DNA from 4 places in the Staphylococcus sp. Marseille-Q1834 genome. Region 3 is predicted to be linked to each of the others. Evidence: predicted binding sites of a transcription regulator. Region 3 holds the regulator's gene; each other region holds the start of a gene.
The links. The regulator Rex, encoded in region 3, represses fermentation and respiration genes when NADH is low (regulators of the CRP and FNR family bind a similar motif). The targets are predictions, from matches to a motif close to TTGTGAAATATTTCACAA.

Region 1 (4,251 bases), 300 kb from region 3:
ATCGATGTAATAACTTTGTCTACCTGTTAATGTTCTAAATGGTACTAAACGTTCAATATTTGTTGTAAATGGAGAATATCGACGACCATTTTTATTTGAACCTGGAAATACAGCGGTTGGTATGACTTCACGTGGTTGAGATGTAATATTTAAGAATGAAATCTTTTCTGACGCACGTTCTTTAGAAATATCTTTTAATTCCATACCTGTTTGATTTTCTAAATCTTCATAAGATTTTTGTGATAATTTACCGTTCGTTGCTGATGAAATATTTAGTATTGCATCAGCTACTTTACGTGCAGTATCAATACGTGGACGATTATTTCTCACTGAGTTTTCATCTTCATCGTTCCATGTACCTACCATACTTTTCAGTTCATTGTATTCATCTTTGACTTCATAACTTACGCCATGTGCACCCACTTTTGCTTTTTCAAGTAAAGGTCCTAAAGTGACGTATTTATCATAAATTTTTGTATAATCACGCTCTACAATTGAGAAGTTTGGCATTGTTTTTCCTGGAATAGCTTCGACTTCACCTTTAGACCAATCTTTGACAATACCATATTCTGAGCCAAGTTCTTGTTTAGAGTCATGACCTAGTGGTGATGTCACAACATCTTTAAATGTGCCTGGTAAATAATCTTTAGCCATTTCAGAAACTGCTTTACTTAATGTTTTATAAATATCCCAGTCTGAACGTGATTCCCATAATGGATCGATTGCTGGATTGAAGGGATGCACAAATGGATGCATATCTGTTGATGATAAATCGTGTTTTTCATACCACGTCGCAGCCGGCAACACAATATCTGAATAAAGCGGTGTTGCTGTCATACGGAAATCTAATGATACGAGTAAATCTAATTTCCCTACTGTCTCTTCGCGCCATTTAATTTCTTCTGGTTTATCTTCTTCATTAGGTTCAGCCATTAAACCTGAACGTGTACCTAATAAATGTTTCATGAAGTATTCTTGACCTTTAGCTGAACTTGAAATGAGATTTGATCTCCATACAAACAATGTTTTAGGATGATTTTTTCTTAAATCAGGATCTTCAACTGCAAATTGAGTTTCTTTATTCTTAACAGAGTCAATTGCTCTTTTTAAAATTGCTTCATTAGAATCATCACCCGCGTCTTTAGCTTCTTCACCAAATAATAAGCTGTTTTTATTGAATTGTGGATATGAAGGTAACCATCCTAATCTAGCAGCTGTAACATTGTAATCAGCTGGATGTTGATGCTTAATATTTTGAGCTAATGGTGATTTTAATTTATCAACATTTGATTCTTCATATTTCCATTGGTCTGTTGCGAAGTAGAACCAACTTGTACCATTTTGTAAACGTGGTGGACCTTGCCAATCTTTGGCGAAAGCGACAGTATTCCAACCTTCAATAGGGCGACATTTCTCTTGTCCAACATAGTGCGCCCAACCGCCACCATTAACACCTTGGTAACCATATAATAGAACTAAGTTTAAAACGGCACGGTAAATCGTATCCGAATTGAACCAGTGGTTAATACCAGCACCCATGATAATCATTGAGCGTCCTTTAGTATCAATAGCGTTCTGTGCAAATTCCCTTGCTACTTGTGTGATTAATTCTGGTTTAATACCTGTCACACTTTCTTGCCAAGCTGGTGTATATTTAGATTCTTTATCATCATATGATTTTGCTTCTAATTCGTGATTGAAGCGTTTAATCCCATATTGGCTTGTCATTAAATCGTAGACTGTCGCTACATATACTTCTTTACCGTCTGCTAATGTTACTTTTCTTGTAGCAATCGGTCTTTCAAAGATGCCATCTCCTTTACTATCAAAGAATGGGAATTGAATTATTTTAAGTTCATAATCTTCCTCAGCCATTGACATTGCAGGATTTATTTTAGTGCCATCTTCTGTTTCTAATTTCAAATTCCATTTTTTGCCTTCTTCCCAACGTTGGCCCATTGTGCCATTTGGTACGACAAATTGATGGCTAATCGTGTCATGGATAACTGGTTTCCATTCACTATTGTCACTTTCCATTCCTAAGTCACTGGCACGTAAGAATCTTCCTGCTTTATAACCATTTTCATCTTCATCCAACATAATCACGAATGGCATATCTGAATATTGTTTAGAATAATTGATAAACATTTCACTTGGGTGATCTTCATAAAATTCTTGTAAGATAACGTGTGTCATGGCTTGTGCTACCGCAGCATCCGTTCCAGGATTTGGTGCTAACCAGTTATCTGCAAATTTAACGTTCTCTGCGTAGTCAGGTGCTACTGAAACAACTTTAGTTCCTTTGTATCTTACTTCTGTCATAAAATGAGCATCCGGTGTACGTGTTAATGGTACGTTAGAACCCCACATAATAATATAAGAAGCGTTGTACCAGTCACTTGATTCAGGCACATCTGTTTGTTCACCCCAAATTTGTGGAGATGCAGGAGGCAAGTCAGCATACCAGTCATAGAAACTAAGCATTTCACCACCTAGTAAATTAATGAATCTTGCCCCTGCTGCATAACTGATCATCGACATAGCTGGTATTGGTGTAAATCCAGCGATTCTATCTGGACCATCTTTTTTAATTGTATATAAGATTTGAGCAGCAATAATGTCCGTAACGTCTTTCCAATTAGAGCGTACATGACCACCCATACCACGTGCTTCTTTATATGCTTTAGCTTTATCTTCATCTTCAACAATTGAAGCCCAAGCCGCAATACGGTTACCATTATTTTCTTCTAAAGCTGTCGTCCATAATTCTAATAATTTACCTCTAATATATGGATATTTAACACGTAACGGGCTATATTCATACCATGAAAATGAGGCACCACGTGGACATCCACGAGGTTCAAATTCAGGCATATCTGGCCCACAACTAGGATAATCAATTTGTTGATTTTCCCATGTGATGACGTCGTTTTTAACAAAGACTTTCCATGAACATGAGCCTGTACAGTTCACACCATGTGTCGTTCTAACGACTTTGTCATGACTCCATCTTTCACGATACATTTTTTCCCATTCTCTACTTTTGCTTTCAAGTACTGACCAATTACCATTAAATTTTTCAGTTGGTTTAAAAAAATTTAATCCAAATTTTCCCATTTATATAAATCCTCCTACCGACCAAGGTATTTAGCTTGTTACGTTATATGTTAATTACTTATTAATTCAAGTTGATTGTACATTTTTTCACAAAGTAAATATATTAGGGAAATACCTATTTCATATAGAAGAATCCCTAAAAAAGACATGCAACGTCGATACATTTTCTATAAATAAAAAATAGTCATACAGAAGTGATAAATGATCACTGTTCTGTATGACTATGAATTAAGATATAAAGCTGAAATGCTTAATATGTCGTTTCGATAAATTTAAAATGATGTTTGTCTATTATACTTTGATATAACCATTGTTGTGATTTATGGTAACTATCATCATATGCGAGTAGACAATGTTTCCCCTTTTCCGAAAGGTCTTCAGCAGTTAACAATGCTTCATCTTTCGAACCATTAATGATATATAATGTTTCATCGTGTTGTGCTTCACTTTGTTCCACTTTGTCTTTATCAATATATTCAACCATCGCGCCAAGAATACAAATACCTGGTTCACTTTCTAAATTGAGCTGTTGTAACTGCGCTTCAATCGTACTAAGTTTGCCAATGATGACCTTCTGGTTATAGCAAGTCGCATTAAAGACAATCGCAATTGAATAATCTTCGTTGGTATAGACAGTAATTTGTCTAATAATATGATTCAGTCGTTTAATACCCATATAGATAGCTAATGTACCACCATTAATGAGATTGCGAATATCTGTTTCACGATTAATAGAATCTTTAAAATAACCGGTTGAGAACGTCACGCTTGGCGCAATACTTCGCATGGTTAGACCTATTTCCATGTTAGCTACGGCTGCGCTTGCTGACGTTACACCTGGAACGATTTCATACGAGATACCATGCGCTTTCAAAGTATCAATTTCTTCAGTGACGCGTCCAAAAATAGCTGGATCTCCACCTTTTAAACGAACAACGATACGATGTCTTTTCGTCGCTTCAACAATCTTTAAATTGATTTCTTCTTGTTGTATGTGTTTCGCATATGGCTTTTTACCGACATCTATCACTTCAGTTGAAGGTGATGCATACTGAATAATTAATGGATTGACGAGACGATCATAAAGTATCACATCTGCTTTACGAAGGATGCGCTCAGCTTTTTTAGTTAACA
Region 2 (4,251 bases), 1.6 Mb from region 3:
GATGCACATTTATTAGTACTTGATGATCCTGAGTTAATTCAACCAATCGAAGATAAAATTGCGAATGAAAAAGCAAGTGCTCCAGAAGCATTACACGAAGTCACTACGCAATTTATTACAATCTTTGAATCAATGGATAATGAATACATGAGAGAGCGTGCTGCAGATATTAGAGACGTTTCTAAACGTGTGTTAGCACATCTTTTAGGTGTTGATTTACCTAACCCAAGTATGATTGATGAAAGTGTAGTTATCGTCGGAAATGATTTAACACCTTCTGATACTGCACAATTGAATAAAGAATTTGTTCAAGGCTTTGTTACTAATATTGGTGGACGTACTAGTCACTCAGCAATTATGAGTCGTTCATTAGAAATTGCTGCTGTAGTTGGTACTAAATCAATTACTAATGAAGTGAAACAAGGCGACATGATTATTGTTGACGGTACAACTGGTGACGTAATCATTGATCCTACTGAAGACGAATTAATTGCTTATCAAAATAAACGTGAACGTTTCTTTGAAGATAAGAAAGAATTACAAAAATTACGCGACGCAGAAACTGTTACAGTTGACGGCGAACATGCTGAATTAGCTGCGAATATCGGTACGCCTGATGATTTATATGGCGTAATGGAAAATGGCGCTGAAGGTATTGGTTTATATAGAACTGAATTCCTTTACATGGGTAGAGATCAAATGCCAACTGAAGATGAGCAATTTGAAGCCTATAAAAAAGTGCTTGAAACTATGAAAGATAAACGTGTAGTTGTGCGTACTTTAGATATTGGTGGGGATAAAGAATTACCTTACTTAAATTTACCTAAAGAAATGAATCCATTCTTAGGATATCGTGCAATTCGTTTATGCTTAGATCAACAAGATATTTTCAGAACTCAATTACGTGCATTATTACGTGCGTCTGCATACGGTAAATTAAATATCATGTTCCCAATGGTAGCAACTATTAATGAATTCCGTGATGCAAAAGCGATTCTTTTAGATGAAAAAGATAAACTTAAAAACGAAGGTCATGAAGTGTCAGATGAAATTGAATTAGGTATCATGGTTGAAATTCCATCAACTGCTGCTTTAGCAGATGTATTTGCTAAAGAAGTTGATTTCTTCAGTATTGGTACGAATGATTTAATTCAATACACTATGGCCGCTGACCGTATGTCAGAACGTGTTTCTTACTTATATCAACCATATAATCCAGCGATTTTACGCTTGGTTAAACAAGTTATCGAAGCTTCTCATAAAGAAGGTAAATGGACTGGTATGTGTGGTGAAATGGCTGGAGACGAAACGGCTATTCCATTATTACTAGGTTTAGGATTAGATGAGTTCTCTATGAGTGCAACATCTATCTTAAAAGCTAGAAGACAAATTAATGGTTTAAGTAAAAATGAAATGGCAGAATTAGCACATCGTGCAATTAATTGTGCTACACAAGATGAAGTTAAAGATTTAGTAAATAATATTTCTAAATAATTATATAAATAGCACCTTTGTTTAATTTGACATTAGACAAAGGTGCTTTTCTTGTTTTAAACGTTTTACATCAAGAGTTAACTTTACAGACTAGATGTGCGACGTTTTTTGATGAAAATTATTTATTAAAGGGACTAGTTCTCAATATTAAAAGCTTTATTAATCTTTTCCATATCAACATTGTACATAGGTTCATCATTTAAAAGTATAAATGGTGTTGCAAATGCATCATAGTTCATCATTTCTTGTCGATATTCGTCTTTAGCAATATTTTTTTCTTCATAACTTACATGATGTTCGCTTAAATAATTTTTAACAAAAGTGCAAGGCGGACAATCATTTTGTGTGTAAATCGTGATTGAAGACATTGATTAACACTCCTTTTTGTCAATTATTTCAACTGAAATTACTATATAAAATATATCTAAGAAATGCAAACTGTGAAAATTATGTGAAATACATTGTTAAAAATTTATGAAGATTAAGCAAAACAATTTAGGTAGAAAAATGAAAGTAATATAATTTAAAGCAATTGTTTCTAAAAACATAAATCTTAAATATAAAGAAAAAGGTGATTAATATATGGATTCTGTTGAAATTAGTCGATTTCTAACGGGTATGACATTAGCGGTTCATATCATCTTTGCTACCATTGGTGTAGGTATGCCGTTAATGTTTGCCATCGCAGAATTTTTAGGGATTAAAAATAAAGATCCTAAATATATCGCATTAGCCAAACGTTGGTCGAAAGGTTATACGATTACAGTAGCAGTAGGGGTAGTTACTGGTACAATTATTGGTTTACAACTTTCATTGATTTGGCCAACTTTCATGAAATTAGGTGGGCATGTTATAGCTTTACCACTCTTTATGGAAACATTTGCATTCTTCTTTGAAGCTATTTTCTTAAGTATATACTTATACACATGGAATCGTTTCAAAAATCAATGGATACATTTTCTTATCAGTATTCCAGTAATAATAGGTGGTTCATTCTCAGCTTTCTTCATTACATCAGTTAACTCATTTATGAATACACCAGCTGGATTCGAAATGAAACATGGCAAAATGGTTAATGTACAACCATTTGAAGCAATGTTTAATCCCTCATTTTTAGTTAGAGCATTTCATGTAGTCGCTACAGCTGGTATGACAATGGCATTTCTTTTAGCTGCTATTGCTGCTTTTAAATTATTGAAGAATAAATTTAGTAAAGATGCTGACTATCATAAAAAAGCATTGAAAATGACAATGATCGTTGGTTTTATAAATACTTTACTTGCAATGCTTGCTGGAGATATGTCAGCGAAATTTCTTCATAAAGTACAACCTGAGAAATTGGCCGCTTATGAATGGCATTTTGATACACAATCTAAAGCTGATTTAGTATTTTTCGGTGTATTAAATGATAAAACACAAGAAGTTCATGGTGCGATTAAAATTCCTGGTATGTTAAGCTTCTTAGCTGATAATAATATTAATACAAAAGTGAAAGGGTTAAATGATTTTCCTAAAAATGATTTACCTCCTTTAATTGTGCATTACTTCTTTGATTTAATGGTTTCAATGGGTATATTCTGTTTTATCGTTTCAGGGCTATTTTTACTTACATTAATCTTTAAAAAATTACGCAAGTTTACACTGAACAAAGGTTTATTATATGCAGTATTACTAACAGGACCTGCGTCGTTATTAGCTATTGAATTTGGTTGGTTTTTAACTGAAATGGGTAGACAGCCATGGATAGTTCGAGGCTATATGCGCGTAAGTGAGGCAGCTACACAAGCTGGTGGAATTACATTAGTTACAATTATGTTTGGATTGTTATATTTAGTTCTGTTATTTACTTCGGCTTACGTCTTATTACGTATGTTTAAAAATAAACCAGCCCAAGATGATGTAGATAAAGTCATTGAAAAAGGAGGTCAAGCATAATGGATTATACTAGTATTGGTATTGTTGTATTATGGACATTCTTATTTTTCTATATTATTGTAGCTTCAATTGATTTTGGTGCAGGATTTTTCACATTGCATACTAAATTAACTGGAGAAGAAAAAAAGATTAACCACCTTGTTGAACGCTATCTTAATCCAGTTTGGGAAGTTACAAATGTATTCTTTGTCTTCTTCTTTGTAGGTTTTGTCGGATTCTTTCCAGATTCTGCCCTATATTTAGGCACAGTGCTATTAGTACCTGGCTCAATTGCGTTAGTGCTTATTTCAATTAGAAGTAGTTTTTATGCTTTTGAACATTATGGTCAAGATACGAAATTACCGTGGATCTTTTTATACGGGGTGACGGGATTATTAATTCCAGCTTCATTAGCAACCGTATTAACTATATCTGAAGGTGGTTATATTAACCAAAGAGGCTCACACATTGATTTAGACTGGGTCCAATTACTCTTAAGTCCATTTGCTTGGTCAGTGGTATTTTTAGCAATTATCAGTGTATTATATATTTCATCTGGTTTCTTAACTTATTATGCAGCTAAAGCTAAAGATGACATAGCATATTCGTTTATGCGTCAATGGTTTATGTTTTGGGGACCACCAATGATTATTATTTCATTATTTGTGTTCCTCTCATTAAGAATTCAAAACTCAAACCATTTCTATAATGCAGTTACGAATTATTGGTGGATGTTTGCCATTAGCTTTATCTTTTTCTTAATTGCTGGTGTATTAAACTTAATGAAAAAATATCATGGTTTAGCGTTTATTATGGTTATTTTACAAATGGCTTTTGCTTTTT
Region 3 (4,251 bases):
GAGTAAAGTACAAAGAAATAAAAAAATTGTGTCATCCATCTTCATAATTACCACTTCCTTTGAAAACATCATAATGTTAGTTTTTCAATATGGCAAAAATTCGTAAGATAAAATGACACAATATGTTACATAATATAACAAAAGAGGTTGATCTGTATGAGTTAAAAGCCTATTCTATTTGAATTTACTTATGCTTTTTGTACTGTAATTGTCCATGAAGCATCATCCAATTGTTCATAGTTTGTTACTGGATAACCTTGTTCTGCTGCCCAGTTTGGAATGGCTTCAGTCGCTTGGGTACAATCGAAATCTATTTTTAATTCATCACCATTTTCAAGTGTTTGCATTTTCTTTTGAGCTTCAATTAATGGGAATGGACATACCATGCCCACTGTACCTAATTCGTATAACATTATTATTCCTCCAATCCATTCTTTTTACGTTGTTTGAGGCTGTTTAGAAGTAGAAGCAGATTTTGTTTGCTTCGGTGTAGTTTGTTGTTGTAATTTCTTCATCGGTCTTACAAAAATGAAATAACTCATGAACCATACACCAAAGATCATAGATGCTAATGCTATCCAGCCTTTCCAAGACATAACTGCAGTTTCTACTAAGCCGTTACCAATTGAGCAACCGCCTGCAACTGAGGCACCGAATCCCATGCAAATACCACCAATTGCACTATTTCTGATAGTACGTTTATCTGGTAAACGCCATTTAAATTCATGGGAACCTCTTGCAGCAATATATGATCCTAAGAAGATACCTAATATTAATAGAACGCCCCAATCTACTAATTTTGTATCACCTGTAATTAAGAATGTAATTAAATTAGCAGAAGGTGTTGTAATGCCTAATCCATGATTACGTCCCGTTGACATACTCATTGGCCAAGCGATAAATGCTATAAGACCAACCGCGATACCCGCTACAAACGGATGGTAACGTTTCTCAAATAAATAGTGTCTAATACCTGTATATTTTTGTTTAAGTTTCGGTACAGCCATTTTAGGTTTAGGCTTACGTAACGTTTTCACTACGACAAATAATGTAATACCAGTTAAAACAATCGTTAACACCCACATTGGAATACCTGTAGTTTGAGCCATACTTGTATTCACTTTCGTAGGTTTGTTAATCCAATTCATCACTGGAAGTAAGACACCTGTTTTAGTGACTGCAGCAGTAACTGCGTACATAACGAGAGCAATCCAGCTTCCAATTAATCCTTCTCCAGCTCGGTACCAAGTTCCAGTTGCACATCCGCCTGCTAGAACGATACCTATTCCAAAAATGAAGGAACCAATAATAGTCCCTAAAATAGGAAATGTATCATAAGGAATTGCGATTAATCCTAAACTTGTTAATATTACAAGTCCAATACTTTGGACAGTGATTGCTACTAATAAAGCATAAAACATTTTATTATTTTTTTGCACATACATATCTCTAAAACCACCTGTTAAGCAGAAACGTGTACGTTGCATGACAAAGCCTAATAAAATCCCAACGATTAGGCCACTAATAATCATCCAAACCAAATTCAATTACATCCTTTCCCGATTGATTTACTAAGGTATTATAATAGATTAACAATTAATTATCAATAACATTTTTTTGAAATTAATTTTATTGAAATTAAAAAATCATTCTTCTGCACAAAAGAATGATTTCTGAATAATATTTATTGATTTGAATAGTTTTTCATGAAGAATAAAAGTGATTGTAATTCAATACCTAAATCAATGTGATGGACTTGAACGGTATTTGGCACATCTACTCTAGCAGGCGTGAAATTTAATATTCCTTTGACGTTAGCCTCAACTAGTTGATCTACGACGCTTTGGGCTACCTTTTCAGGTGTAGTAAGAATAACAACATTGATATCTTGTGTTTCAAGTACTTGTTGTAATTCATTCATATGATGCACTTTAACTTCACCGACTTGTTGACCCACAATTTCTTTATCAATATCGAACGCTTCAGTAATAGTCATTTCATCATGAATCGAAAAGTTATATGTTAAAAGTGCTCTTCCTAAGTTCCCTACTCCGACTATAGCAATATGGATGTCTTCACTATCGCTAAGTTCAGATTTAAAAAATTCAAATAAACTATCAATATTGTAGCCATAACCTTTTTTCCCTAACTCACCAAAGTATGAAAAATCCCTTCTAATAGTGGCTGATTCAATATTTAGCGCCTCACTGATAGTTTTTGAATTAACGCGATCAATTCCTTTTGTCTTCAAGGTGTTAACGAATCTATAATATAATGGTAATCGTTTCAATGTTGCACGAGGAATTTTAGCTTGATTTTGAGCCATTAAAGTTGTCCCCCTCTTGTTTGAACTTTTTAATCTATGTATCCAAACTAATTAGCGTGCAATTAGTCATTTATTTAAAATCATATTATGTCCCATAATGAATACTGACATATTATACCCTAACACTTTTTAAAAATAAATATCTTAGTTTCATGTAACTTTATTATACGGTAAAATAAAGAGTAATGTATAAGGCTATTTTGTGATAAATACTTTTGTTAAAACAATAGAAAGGTGAAACCTGAATGATACTGTTGCAATTAAATGACATTTCGAAGTCATTCGATGGTGAAGATATATTTACTAACGTCAATTTCGAAGTTAAAACTGGCGAACGTATTGGCGTCGTTGGTCGAAATGGTACTGGCAAATCCACTTTAATGAAGATTATTGCTGGTGCTGAAGATTATGATAGTGGCCATATTTCTAAAATCAAAAATTTACGAGTGGGTTATTTAACTCAACAAATGACACTTAATTCTTCATCTACTGTGTTTGAAGAAATGTCTAAACCTTTTGAACACATTAAAAATATGGAAGGTTTAATTAAAGAAGAAACAGATTGGTTAGCAACGCATGCCAATGATTATGATACTGAAGATTATCAACGTCATATGGAACGCTATGAATCGCTATCTAATCAATTTGAACAACTTGAGGGCTATCAATACGAAAGTAAGATTAAAACTGTATTGCATGGTCTTAATTTTAAAGAAGAAGATTTCAGCAAACCTATTAACGACTTTAGTGGAGGCCAAAAAACACGTTTATCTCTAGCACAAATGTTGTTAAGTGAGCCTGATTTATTATTACTAGATGAACCGACGAACCATCTTGATTTAGAAACGACTAAATGGTTAGAAGATTATTTAAAATACTTTAAAGGTGCCATCGTCATTATCAGTCACGACCGTTACTTCTTAGATAAAATAGTGACACAAATTTATGATGTAGCACTTGGAGATATTAAACGTTACGTAGGTAATTATGAACAATTCATTGAACAACGAGATAAATATTATGAACAGCGCATGCAAGAATATGAAAAACAACAAGACGAAATTAAGCGTCTCGAAACGTTTGTAGAGAAAAATATTACTCGTGCATCTACAAGTGGAATGGCTAAAAGTCGTCGTAAAACGTTAGAAAAAATGGAGCGCATTGATAAACCTATGTTGGATGCGAGAAGCGCCAATATTCAATTTGGTTTTGATCGCAACACTGGTAATGATGTGATGCATATTCGCAATTTAGAAATTGGTTATGAAACACCTATTACCAAACCTATAAATATCGAAGTCACTAAAGGCGATCATATCGCTATTATTGGCCCAAATGGTGTAGGGAAAACAACACTCATTAAAACAATTGCTAACCGCCAAGCTAAATTAGGTGGCGAGGTCATCTTCGGTGCTAATCTTCAAATTGGGTACTATGATCAAAAACAAGCTGAATTTAAATCTAATAAGACCATTTTAGATTATGTTTGGGATCAATATCCTAATATGAATGAAAAAGATGTCCGAGCAGTATTAGGACGATTTTTATTTGTACAAGATGACGTCAAGAAAATCATCAACGATTTATCTGGGGGCGAAAAAGCACGCCTTCAATTAGCACTATTAATGTTACAAAGAGATAATGTTTTAATCCTTGATGAACCTACCAACCATTTGGACATTGATTCTAAAGAAATGTTAGAACAGGCTTTACAACACTTTGAAGGTACGATTCTATTTGTTTCTCACGATCGTTACTTTATCAATCAATTAGCGAATAAAGTATTTGATTTAAATAAAGATGGTGGCCAAATGTATCTAGGTGATTATCAATACTATATTGAAAAAACTGAAGAAGCTGCTGCCTTACAAGCATTTGAAGCGGAACGTACTGATGTTAGTACAGGTGCAGATGAAACTTCTAAC
Region 4 (4,251 bases), 310 kb from region 3:
ATTTGGTAACCATTTTCTACAGAAATAACACCGAAATCTTTAACACCTGATTCTACACAACTACGTGGGCAACCTGACACGCCCATTTTAAATTTATGAGGGGTATCGATATATTCAAATGTTTTTTCTAAGCGAATACCTAAACGTGTAGTATATTGGGTACCAAATCGACAGAATTCTTTACCTACACAACTTTTAACTGAACGTGTTTTCTTACCGTAAGCTGAAGCAGAACGCATGCCTAAGTCTGCCCATACTTTAGGCAGTTCTTCTTTTTTCAATCCATATAAACCAACACGTTGTGAGCCTGTCACTTTTACTAAAGGTACGTTATATTTTTTAGCTACTTCGCCTAATCGAATCAATTGATCCGCATCTGTCACACCCCCACGCATTTGTGGAATAACTGAGAATGTACCATCGTTTTGAATATTGGCATGGTATCGTTCATTCGCAAAGCGTGATTCTCTTTCATCTTGATGATCATGAGGGTAAACCATATTTAAATAATAGTTGATTGCTGGACGACATTTTGGACAACCATTTTTATCTTTAAAATCAAGGACGTGACGTACTTCTTTAGATGTTTTAAGTCCTTTAGCTCTGATTTGAGTAACAATTTGATCGCGTGTTAAATCGGTACAAGCACAAATACCTGTAGGTTTCGCTGCAACAAAGTCATCACCTAATGTACATTTTAAAAGTTCACCGATTTGACCTTTACATTTACCACAAGAATTACCTGCTTTCGTCGCCTTAGTCACTTCGTCAACAGATGTTAATCCTTTAGTAGTAATCGCATTAACAATGGTTCCTTTATCGACACCATTACAACCACATATTGTTTCATCATCAGCCATATCAGCAATTGAAGTTGTTGCCTCTTCGCCCTCTTTATGAAGTAAAGAGACTAACGTATAATCTTCTAAAGATTCGTGTTTCTTCATCATGCTGTAAAATCTTGAACCATCATCAGTATCACCGTATAATACTGCGCCGACTACTTCTCCGTTGCTTAAATATACTTTTTTATAAATATTATCTACGCTATTAAAGATTTCGATACCTTGGACATCTTCATTTTCAACAATTTGACCCGCACTAAATAAATCACAGCCAGAGACTTTTAATGAAGTAAATGTAGTAGAACCTTTATAACCTTCTGTCTCTTTACCAGTTAAAAAGTCTGCAAGCACTTTACCTTGCTCATATAGTGGTGCTACTAAACCATATACTTTACCAGCATGTTCCGCACACTCACCTACAGCATAAATGTTTGGATCAGATGTTTGTAAATAATCATTTACGACAATTCCTCTATTCACTTCTAATCCTGCTGATTTTGCAACGTTAGTGAATGGACGAATACCAACCGCCATGACTACTAAATCCGTTTTAATCACGCGACCATCAGCTAATTTAATCGCTTCAACATCTTCATTACCAATGATTTCTTTCGAATTTGCTTGTAATTCAATATTCATACCTTGACGCTCTAAATCTGCTTTTAGCATTTCGCCGGCTTTACGATCAAGTTGCATTTCCATTAACCATTCCGCTAAATGTAAAACAGTGACATCCATGCCTTGGTCCATTAAACCACGTGCACATTCTAAACCGAGTAAGCCACCACCGATAACAACTGCACGTTTTTTAGTTTTAGCTATTTCAATCATACGTTCAGTATCTTCAATTGTGCGCCATCCGATAACACTAGGTAAATCTGAACCTGGGATAGGTAATACAAACGCGCTTGAACCTGTCGCAAAAATGCAAATATCATATTGAACTTCTACACCCTTAGAAGTTGTCACAGTTTGATTTGCTTTATCAACTGCTTCTACCGGGTCGTCCACAATTAATCGAATATTATTTTCCTCATACCATTCATAAGGATTCATAATGGTTTCTTCGACTGTCATTTTCTTTTGTAAAATGTTAGACAACATAATTCTGTTATAGTTTGGATAAGGTTCTTTGCCGATGATTGTAATATCAAACATTGAGTCTGAGCGTTCTAATATTTCTTCTATTGTTCTAAGGCCTGCCATACCATTACCAATCATTACAAGCTTTTGTTTAGTCATAAAATATGCCCCTTTTACCACTTAATATTTAGTCATTTATAATGATGAAAATTATAAATTTATTATTATTGCGAATTTGCAACTACTTTCTTCACTGCTATTTTATAACAATTTTAGTTAATTTTGTGATTTTTTTCACATATTTTTAAAAAATAGGGAATTCCCTAATACTTTATTTTTTGCTTGAAACATGAAAAAACTCCCCTACTTTTTCAGTAAGAGAGTCTTAAAAATTTATATATACAGTTGGTCTAAACGTTCACTAATAATAAGTTTAAGTATGTTATCGAAATTAATGGATGGTGTAATATGTAGTGTGCCTTCAATATCCATTTCTGAAATCAGGCGTTTTACTTTATTTACTAATCGTCCATCATATAAAAACATCGGCACGACAATGAGTTCATCATAGTCACGTGATAGTTGGTCGAGGTCATTTCTAAATGTGATATCCCCGTACAACGTACGACAATAAATTGGTGCTGTTTGTGTTAACTTTTCACTAAATTCTTTAAGTTCATCATGCGCTTTAGTATATGAGAAGCTACCATGCGCGATTAATACAATCGCGTAGTTAGTTGTACCATCAATATGTACGTCATTAATACGCTTTTCAACTAAATCCACCATGTAATCATGTGTTCCGAGAGGCTCACTTATTTCATAACGAATATGAGGATACGCTTGCTTAATACTTTCTAAAATATTTGGCACATCGACAATATAATGCATCGCTGAAAAAATTAATAAAGGAACTACTTTAAATTCTGTTTCTCCTTGATCAATCAATCGGCCAATAGTATTCTCGATACTTTTTTCTTCACTTTCAATATACGCCAATTCATAATTATATGTTTCATCACTTAATAGACGTTCTAGGAAGTCACCTAGTGCTTTATTTTGGTCTCCTTTGCGCATACCGTGTGCTACTAAAATATTTGCTACCAATCCCCTCATCCCTTTCTTTTTTGAAAATGAATCACTAAACCACAATATTTTAATGAATCATGTTAATGTTGATTAAAATGATATGTTTTTTAGAGAATTAAGTCAACCTATAAAAAAACGAGACAATTTTCAATATAGCTAAATTATCTCGTTAAATTTGTCTATTTATTTTGTATTAAAACTATCGCGTTTACCATTTAAATAAGCGTATACAAGACCTACAAAGATACCTCCACCGATGTAGTTACCGATAAATGCAAAGACGACATTTTTTAATACGTCTAACCATGATAATGCATCAATGTTATAGAACATCATTCCTGCATATAAACCGGCATTGAAAACAACGTGTTCATATCCCATAAATACAAAGACAATAACACCGACAGCAATAAAGAATGCTCTTGCAAGTCCCTCTTTAAATAACATTGAAACGTAAATGCCAATGTTTATAAAGAAGTTACAGAATATCGCTTTAACTAAAATGTTTAACCATGATGATTCTACTGTTTTAGCATGCACTGTTTTGCTTAAAGCTGCAATCATCTCTGGCGTCATGACGTGTGTACCTTTCATTAAGAAGAATAAAATGAATCCGCCAATAATATTTCCTAAGAAACAGAATAAGAAAATAATAATCATTTTATTCACTGTAATTGCTTTATAGTACCAGCCCACTGTCAAATACATAAAATTACTTGTAAGTAACTCTGAATTGGTTAGAACGATTAATACTAATGCTAAGCTAAATGAAATAGCACCTAACAAATTCACTAAACCCTCATTTGTCCCCGCAAATTGAGTTTTAACAGCTAACATAAATACGGTCACGATTGCCAATAAAAATCCTGACATCATTGCTTTTAACAAATATCTTCCAGGTGTTTTCTTAGCCATGACTTGTTTCATTTGAACTTGGTCTACTGCAGCTTCAACGATATGTCTTGTTGCATATGTATCCTCTACATGTTTGTGATTTTCCAACATTGATTACTTAACCCCCTACAATATATAATTGTATATTTTACAATTATATATAAATTATTTATAAAGAGATAGATAAAATTAAATTTTCTTATAAACAAAAAACGAGATGCAGTTTCAATTAAACTACATCTCGATAAATGTTTAGCGTGTGCGTTTGAATTTAGATAAATAATGTAAACCACTCGCAAAAATGCCATACCCTAATGCTGTTCTTAGAACATATTTAATC

Region 1: LIX58_RS07135 (nitrate reductase subunit alpha) is a predicted target of Rex. The motif match lies at 3,193-3,210, and genes of this name have one in related genera.
Region 2: LIX58_RS00760 (cytochrome ubiquinol oxidase subunit I) is a predicted target of Rex. The motif match lies at 1,879-1,896, and genes of this name have one in related genera.
Region 4: nirB (nitrite reductase large subunit NirB) is a predicted target of Rex. The motif match lies at 2,211-2,228, and genes of this name have one in related genera.

The regions. Positions count from the first base shown of each region.
Region 1 covers NZ_CAKASN010000001.1:1,456,727-1,460,977, reverse strand. Annotated here, with positions in the region: gene LIX58_RS07135 (nitrate reductase subunit alpha) at 1-3,117, opposite strand, end outside; gene cobA (uroporphyrinogen-III C-methyltransferase) at 3,368-4,251, opposite strand, start outside.
Region 2 covers NZ_CAKASN010000001.1:126,056-130,306, reverse strand. Annotated here, with positions in the region: gene ptsP (phosphoenolpyruvate--protein phosphotransferase) at 1-1,494, shown strand, start outside; gene LIX58_RS00765 (glutaredoxin family protein) at 1,629-1,862, opposite strand; gene LIX58_RS00760 (cytochrome ubiquinol oxidase subunit I) at 2,077-3,429, shown strand; gene LIX58_RS00755 (cytochrome d ubiquinol oxidase subunit II) at 3,429-4,251, shown strand, end outside.
Region 3 covers NZ_CAKASN010000001.1:1,758,873-1,763,123, reverse strand. Annotated here, with positions in the region: gene LIX58_RS08765 (ammonium transporter) at 1-45, opposite strand, end outside; gene LIX58_RS08760 (sulfurtransferase TusA family protein) at 189-413, opposite strand; gene LIX58_RS08755 (YeeE/YedE family protein) at 438-1,532, opposite strand; gene LIX58_RS08750 (redox-sensing transcriptional repressor Rex) at 1,685-2,326, opposite strand; gene abc-f (ribosomal protection-like ABC-F family protein) at 2,572-4,251, shown strand, end outside.
Region 4 covers NZ_CAKASN010000001.1:1,451,782-1,456,032, reverse strand. Annotated here, with positions in the region: gene nirB (nitrite reductase large subunit NirB) at 1-2,087, opposite strand, end outside; gene LIX58_RS07115 (sirohydrochlorin chelatase) at 2,322-3,035, opposite strand; gene LIX58_RS07110 (formate/nitrite transporter family protein) at 3,201-4,022, opposite strand; gene LIX58_RS07105 (hypothetical protein) at 4,164-4,251, opposite strand, start outside.